2 linked regions of the Granulicella sibirica genome follow. The protein of the gene in region 1 binds, or shares a complex with, the protein of each later gene. Links are inferred from orthologs where the notes say so. Each region holds a gene or a part of one and is shown on either strand. Other genes may lie near its edges.

Evidence for each region.
Region 2: the proteins of GRAN_RS10260 (region 1) and smc are in contact, whole or in part, in a crystal structure (PDB 3ZGX), measured with the Bacillus subtilis proteins. The link is inferred for Granulicella sibirica from one-to-one orthologs.

Annotation. Positions count from the first base shown.
Region 1 is NZ_RDSM01000001.1:2,463,626-2,466,934, forward strand. What follows is about bases 151-3,150. They hold GRAN_RS10260 (segregation and condensation protein A), read left to right. Parts: upstream 151-1,167; coding sequence 1,168-2,133; downstream 2,134-3,150. Other genes in these bases: trpS (tryptophan--tRNA ligase), read left to right, coding at 151-1,168; GRAN_RS10265 (hypothetical protein), read left to right, coding at 2,210-2,467; GRAN_RS10270 (cell division protein ZapA), read left to right, coding at 2,525-2,869. In the rest of the region: more of trpS, read left to right, coding at 1-150; GRAN_RS10280 (prolipoprotein diacylglyceryl transferase), read left to right, coding at 3,172-3,309. UniProt on the Bacillus subtilis protein: Participates in chromosomal partition during cell division. May act via the formation of a condensin-like complex containing Smc and ScpB that pull DNA away from mid-cell into both cell halves.
Region 2 is NZ_RDSM01000002.1:1,006,373-1,011,150, forward strand. Bases 79-4,547 are described here. They hold smc (chromosome segregation protein SMC), read left to right. Parts: upstream 79-423; coding sequence 424-4,347; downstream 4,348-4,547. Other genes in these bases: lptF (LPS export ABC transporter permease LptF), read right to left, coding at 4,358-4,547. In the rest of the region: more of lptF, read right to left, coding at 4,548-4,778. UniProt on the Bacillus subtilis protein: Required for chromosome condensation and partitioning.

The sequences.
Region 1 (3,309 bases):
CCCACACGATCCGCGCCCCCGCGTCCTCTCCGGCATGCGCCCCACCGGACGCCTCCATCTCGGCAACTACATGGGAGCCCTCTACAACTGGGTCCAGCTCCAGCACGAGTTCAACTGCTTCTTCTTCATCGCCGACCTCCACGCCCTCACCACCGAGTACCCCGACCCCAAAGGAATTGCCGGAAGCACCGATCAGGTCGCCCTTGATTTCCTTGCCGCCGGCCTCGATCCGAAGCTGTGCACTCTCTTTGTCCAGCAGGACGTCCCCGCGCACGCAGAACTGAACCTCCTCCTGGGAAACATCGTTCCCGTCCCCTGGCTTGAGCGCGTCCCCACCTACAAGGACCAACAGGAGCAGCTCAAGGAAAAGGACCTCGCCACCTACGGCTTCCTCGGCTACCCCCTCCTCCAGACCGCCGACATCCTCCTCTACCAGCCCAGGTACGTTCCCGTAGGCAAGGACCAGGAGGCCCACGTCGAGATCACCCGCGAGGTCGCCCGCCGCTTCAACCAGCTCTATCCCGGCAGCTTCACCATGGCTGAAGGTGCCGCCCCGTGGGAGTTGGAAGCGGTGAAGACCAAGGCCCGCAAGCTCTCCGGCGACCCCAAGAAAGAAACCTTCTCCCCCCACGAACTCATAGCCGCCGCACCCCAGACCAAGCTGAAGAGCGCCTACGGCACCCACACGATCCTGCCCGAGCCGGAAGTCCTCCTCACCCCGTCGCCCAAGCTTCCCGGCATCGACGGCCGCAAGATGTCCAAGAGCTACAAGAACACCATCATGCTCTCCGACCCCGAATCCGAGGTCCGCTCCAAGCTAAAGGTGATGGTCACCGATCCCGCCCGCGTCCACCGCACCGACTCCGGCAATCCCGATGTCTGCCCCGTCTTCGACCTCCACAAAGTCTTCTCGACGGACGAGACCCAGCAAAAAGCCGCCGAAGGCTGCCGCTCCGCCGGAATCGGCTGCATCGAGTGCAAGGGCTGGCTCACCGACGCCGTCGTTGAAACCCTCGCCCCCATCCAGGAGCGCCGCCGCCACTTCGAGCGCAATCCAAGCCTCGTCGAGGACATCTTCCACGACGGAGCCATCCGCGCGCGCGCCCGCGCCGCCGAAACCATGTACCAGGTCCGCTCCGTCATGGGCCTCAGGCAGCCGAGGTCATAATGCCCGAAGACACCCTCGATCCCATCAACCCGGCACCGGAGACGGCTGACACCCAAAGAGGCGAGCCGCATTCGGCCCCCTTTGCCCTCGAGCCCCGCCCCATCCAGCCTCCCCTCCCCGAGCCCAAGCGCAACTCCCCGGCCAAGGAGGAAGCCTCCCAGTCCCCGTTCTCCATCACGGTAGGCCAGGTCTACGACGGCCCCATGGACCTCCTCCTCGACCTCATCCGCAAGCAGAACATCAACATCTACGACATCCCCATTGCCCGCATCACCAACCAGTTCCTCGAATACACCCACCACCTCAAGCAGACCGATGTCGACGCCGCCGGCGACTTCATCTACATGGCCTCGCTCCTCATCCACATCAAGAGCAAGACCCTCCTCCCCCGTGACCCATCCGACATCCTCGGAGCCGATCCCGAAGATCCACGCCGCGAGCTTGTCGAGCGCCTCCTCGAGCACGAGCGTTTCAAAGCCGCCGCCCAGATGCTCATGCAGAAGCAGCAGATCGAGGAGGCCACCTGGTCCAACCCCGGCCTCCGAGCGTTCACCAAGGACCTTGCCCTCGCTGAAGGCCAGACCGGCGTCCCCGCCGGCATCGATCAGGAGATCGCCGCCGACACCGTCGACCTTGTCCGCGTCTTCCAGGAGATCCTAGAGCGCCTCCGCAAGCGCCCCGTCCTCAACGTCGACGAAGAATCCGTCACCGTCGCGCAGATGATCGAGTACGTGAAGCGCCGCCTCGTCATGGAAGAGAAGCCCGTCTCCCTTCGCCGCCTCCTCCACAACACGCACTCCGAACGCGCCCTCATCTGCATGTTCCTGGCGATGCTCGAACTCGTCCGCCTCCAGGCTGTCCTCCTGCATCAGCCTGTCCTGCAAGGCGACATTCTCATCAAAAAGACCGACGCCTTCGACCAGGTCGTCATCGACCAGGCCGCCACCCGCGACGACTGGCGCTAAGAACTCAACTAGATACCCCCTCCGTGCTATTTACAAACGAATCTTCCACCATCCGCCTGTTTATACTTCAGTACATATGAGCGAAACCAACATCAGCGTCGACGAGTTCCAGGCGCTCGAGCAGAAAGTCCTCCGCGCGGTCGAAATCGTTCGGCGCGAGCGTGAGGCCCGTGCCGCCGCCGAGGCCGAAGTCGCCCAACTCCGCGAGCTCCTCGACATGCAGACCGCAGAAGCCAACGAGGCGCAGGGCAAGGTCGCCACACTTAACCAGGAGCGTGAGGCAGTCCGCCTCCGCGTCGAAAAGATGCTCAGCCAGATGGACGAACTTCTGTAAACCGCATTAGCCACACAACGGCCCACATCGTAACCAGCGAAAACGACAGGAAAACGGATGCCACACACCGAAAACTCGCTGACAGACCACGCCGTCCTCGTAGACATCTACGACCAGATCTACCATCTCCGCGGCACCGATCCCGTTTATATTGAGAACCTTGCAGCCTCAGTCGACGCCAAGATGCGCGCCGTCTCCTCCCACGGCAGCACCGTAGACAGCCTGAGAGTAGCCGTCCTCGCCGCCTTAAATATCGCCGACGAACTAGCCACCCTCCGCCAGCGCTATGAGGCGCTTTCCGGCTCCCTGCAGCAGTCGCAGACGTCCATGCGTTCGCGTGCCGGTTCCATTGCGGGAATGCTCGACGACATACTCATCGAGCCAACGCGCAAAGCGGGATAGAAATCAGCGGCTGCGTCAACTTGCAATGCCTGACCCATCCGGTTAGCATCCAACCTAGAAACCGGCCTGCAAAGCAGGTGCGGGGAATACCGCTGGTTGAACCAATACTCATTGAACAGGGATCTCTCTCGTATATATGGCTCGGTGCGCAGTGTCCGCCAGTCCGGAATGCCTAAAGAGCCACGGCGAGGTCCCGCCGTCTTAGGACGGGTTCACCAGCGCCTCGCTGCACGGCCCCGCGGGTCGGTTTTGCAAATCTTCTAAGGGCGCGGCGTACGACGAAGCGCGTATCACCCAACCCAGTGCACGCCAATCTCTTCCACCTCGGTCATCTGCACATCCCCGTCTTCAGCGCCTTCGCTGTAGTGGGGCTCATTGTCGCGCTCCTGCTCAGCCAGCGCACCGCGCCTCTCGCGGGCATCGAGCCGGAAACCATGTGG
Region 2 (4,778 bases), on another replicon or contig:
TCCCCGTCACTTGGTGCCGGGATCTTTCCCGCGGTCAGGAGTTTTGGTTGCAAAGGAGAACGACGTCAAGCCGCCCTCCGGTATCCCGCCGCATCCCGCCCGATGGCTGGCGCGGTACGAAAGAAAATCCTCTCGTCCGGAGGCCGATGATGCGGATTATAGAAAGCGCTTCCCCGACTTGCAAGTAGAGCCTCACACACGAGTATGGCACGCCTCTGCTCTTCGTCCTGCACTTTCCTCGACGCATCGGCAAACAACGTCCGTAGCCAGTCGAAATCCCCGCAATTATGCCCTCTTATCCACATTCGGCCCGGTTACGCTCCGTTGATTCCGCCCCACCCCAAGGCTACAGTTAATTCATACCCAGGCCCGTCCGCCGCGCCGTCTTTCTGCCGCCGGGCGACGCCCCAGTCACGAGGCACGATGCTCAAGCTCAAAAAGGTCCAGATACTTGGCTTCAAATCGTTCTGCGACCGCACGGAAGTCCAGCTCTCCGGCGAAGGCATCGCCGCCATCGTCGGCCCCAATGGCTGCGGCAAGTCCAACATCTCCGACGCCATCACCTGGGTGCTCGGCGAGCAGTCCGCCAAGAGTCTCCGCGGCATCAAGATGGAAGACGTCATCTTCGCCGGCACTCGCGACCGCAAGCCCACCGGCATGGCCGAGGTCTCCCTCACCCTCGTCGATCCCGAAGTCTACGACAGCAACTCTCCCGAGCCTGACGACGAAACCCTTGAAGCCCCCACGCCCATCACCGGCGACTGGGACGAGAGCCAGCTCCGTCAGCAACACGCCGCCGAGACCGAAGAAGCCGTAGCCGAGGCCCAGCCCGGCACCCTCATCGAAGGCGAAGCCAAACCCGCCCCCGCCTCAGAAGCCGACCCAAACGCCGAAGCGTCCCTCACCGAGAATCCCAACAACGTAGTCCTCAAGATCCGTCGTCGCAAGTTCGGCCGCGCCCCCATCCGCGCTGGCGAGCTCACCATCACCCGCCGCCTCTTTCGCTCCGGCGACTCCGAATACCTTCTCAACGGAAAGATCTGCCGTCTCCGCGACATTCAAGACATCTTCATGGGCACCGGCCTCGGCGGCGAGTCCTACGCCATCATCGGCCAGGAGCGCATCGGCCAGCTCCTCAGCTCCAAGCCCGCCGACCGCCGCGGAATCATTGAGGAGGCCGCCGGCATCACCCGCTTCAAGACCAAGAAGCGCCTTGCCGAACTCCGACTCGAATCCGCCCGTCAGAACCTCTCGCGCGTCAACGACATCTTCGAGGAAGTCACCAAGCAGATGGGCACCCTGAAGCGCCAGGCCGCCAAGGCCGAGCGCTATACTGCCATCCGCGACGAGCTCCGCACCCGCCTCCGCGTCGTCCTCGCCAGCCGCCTCTCCCAGCTTGACCACGAACTAGCCACCGCCACCACGGCCATCAGCACCCTCGCCACCCAGATCGACGCCCAGGCCGCCGACCTCGAAACGATGGACGCGCAGCACACCGAAGGCGTCCGCTCCGGCTACGCCCTCGACCAGCAGATTCGCGAGACCAACACCGCCGCCAACCAGTCCGCCGTCGAGCTCGAGCGCAGCACCGCCCGCGCCGCCGCCAACACCGACCGCGTCGCCGAGCTCACCAGCCGCCTCGCCCAGGGCCAGGACGACCTCGCCGCCGCCCGCGCCCAACTCGCCACGCTCGCCGGAGACCTCGAGCAGCACCGCGCCTTCGCCGAAACAGCAAGCGCAGAATCAGGCGAATCGCGCGCCGAAGCCCAGCGCCAGCAGCAGCTCGCCCAGGAAGGCGTCCGCGCCCTCGCCTCCGCCGAGCAGCAGGCCGAGCAGAACCGCCGTGCCATCATGCAGCTCGTCCAGCGTATCTCCCAGACGCGCAACGAAGAGACCCAGGCCGCCGCCGCCCTCGCCGGTCTCGAGCGCGAGTCCGAGCGCCTCCTCACCGAGTCCGACCACGCCCGCCAGGAACTAGCCACCCTCGGCCTCCAGCGGGGCCAGGTCAAGCTCAGCTTCGAAGACGTCACCGACCGCCTCAAGCGCCTCGAGTCCGAGATCTCCAGCTACCGTGCCCAGCTCGACCAGGCCCGTCAGCAGGAGGGCCAGAGCAAGCGCAAGGGCGACCAGCTTCGCGGAGAACAGGCTACCCTCAACGGTCGCCGCAACGCCCTAGAGTCCCTCATCCGCGAGCACTCCTACTCGACCGACACCGTCCGCAACATCTTCCGTGCCCACACCAACCGCGCGAAGCAGAACCCCGGAGCCCCGTCGGCCGCCCCCGTCGGCACCCTCGCCGACTTCCTCGAGGTCGACGGCAAGTACGAAAAGATCGTCGACGAGTTCCTCCGCGACGAGTTGAACTACATCGTCGTCCGCAACTGGGAGGATGCCGACACCAGCGTCCAGCTCCTGCAAAAAGAAGTAGCCGGCCGCGCCACCTTCCTCATCACCACGAACGAGGGTGCCCCACCTTCGACGCCAGCTTCATCGTCGTCTAAGGTGGGTTCCCCGAATGTTCCCGAAGCCGAGGGCCTCATCCCTCTCCGCGACTGCATCCGCATCAACCCGCCCGCGGACGCTCCCAACTTCGCCGCAAACATAGAATCCATCCTCCCCAAGCTCTCGAACGGCTACATCACCCCCGACACCGAAACCGCCCGCACCCTCGCCGTCCAATATCCGGACGCCTACTTCCTCTCCCCATCGGGAGAATCCTTCCAGCACCTCACCGTCACAGGCGGACGCCCCTCAGCGCAAGGCCCGCTCGCCCTCAAGCGCGAACTCTCCGAAGTCCAGTCCAAGGTAGACGCCGCGCAGAAGGCCCTCGCCGGGACCGACAAACAGACCACCGATCTCCAGCACCAGATCGCCGATCTCAACACCGAGATCGAAAATCGCAACCACGACCGCCGCGACGCCGAGCGCGAATCCGCCAACTCCGGAGCAGCCCTCCGCCAGATGGAATCCGAGGTCGCCCGCCTCGAACGCCGCCTCCAGGATTGGTCGATCACCACGGAACGCAACAAGGATGCCCGCAATCAAAAGTCGGACCTCATCGCCCGCCGCCAGCAGGATGCTGAAGCCCTCGAAGTCGAGCGGACCGCCCTCGAAGTCAAGCTAGGCGACGTCCAGTCCCAGCTTGAAGAGCTCCGCAGCGAGCGCGAGCACCTCCAGCAGTCCGCCGCTGCCGCCTCAGCTGCCCTCGCCGCCCTCGAAGAGCGCCGCCGGAACGCCGCCGCCAACCTCGAGCAGACCACCCGCCTCTACAACGGCCAACAGCAGCGCATCCAGCAACTCGACCAGCAGCTCACCGCCGCCGCGTCCGAGAAGCTCCGCCGCGAAGAGGAGACCTCCGCCCTCGGCATCCAGCACGAGGAACTCTCCGAGACTCGCGCTCAGGCCGTCGCCACCGCCTCCCGTCTTTCGTCTGAAGCCACCCAGCTCCGCGCCGCTATGGCTGAACTCGACGCGAGGCTCCGCCACCTCCGCACCGAAACCGAGTCCCTCCGCGAGCAGCGCGCCAACCACACTGCTCGCGCCGCCCGCCTTACCTCTGACATCGAGCACATGGAGGCAACCAGCCTCAACGATCTTGGCCTCCCCGCCACCGATCTGCGCGCCGACACCACTATCGCCCGAATTGAAGGTGAAGCCCTTTCCTTTGAGGAAGAAGAGTCCCGTAACTTAAAGCAAAAGCTTGAGGCCATGGGCCCCGTTAACATGATGGCCCTCGAGGAATACAACGAGACCGCCGAGCGCCACGCCTTCCTGGAAACCCAACGCAAGGACCTCCTCGACTCCATTCAGAACACCCAGGAGTCCATCAAGGAGATCGACGACGTCTCCCGCGTCAAGTTCGAAGAGGCCTTCAAGGTCATTAACGATAACTTCTCCGTCACCTTCACCAAGCTCTTCGGCGGAGGCCAGGCGTTCATGAAGCTCACCGAGCCCGAAAATACCAACGAGTCCGGCATCGACATCGTCGCCAGCCCCCCGGGCAAGAAGCTCCAGAACATCCTTCTCCTCTCCGGTGGAGAAAAGGCCCTCACCGCCCTTTCGCTCCTCGTCGGCATCTTCCAGTTCCAGCCTGCCCCCTTCTGCGTGCTCGACGAAGTCGACGCCCCGCTCGACGAGACCAACGTAGGCCGCTTCGCCAAGCTCATCGCCGAGATGTCCGCGAACACCCAGTTCGTCGTCATCACCCACAGCAAACGCACCATGAGTCAGGCCGACGTCATCTACGGCGTCACCATGCAGGAGCCCGGCGTCAGCAAGATCGTCAGCGTCAACCTCGGAGCCACCAACCGCAACCGTCAGGACGACAACTCCCGCCGCGTAGCGTGAGAACTCAAGCCTAGGTGGGCGTTCGCAGCAGCAAGTAAGCTCCCGCGAACCCGAACAGCACATCCGGCGTCCACGCCGCCATCATTGGAGGCAGCGTATTCACATTCCCCATCGCCTCGAATGTATTCGAGATCACCCAGTAGAGAATCGCAATCCCAATCGCGGAGGCCATACCGGCCAGGCCTCCGCGCTTCCCCATCGAGAGCGCGAAAGGAATCGCCAGCGCCGCCATAATGAAGGTCATCAGCGGATAAGCCAGCTTGTGGTTGAGCTGCACCTTCAACCGCATCGTATCGAAGCCAGACTGCTTCAAGTCTGAGATGTAGCGTTCCAGCTCGCCATAACTCATCTCCTGCGATTGCAGATCTTCCTTCTTGAAGTAACCCGGCTGCTCGCGAATCTCCGGAAATGTAGCTCGATCGAATTTCTGA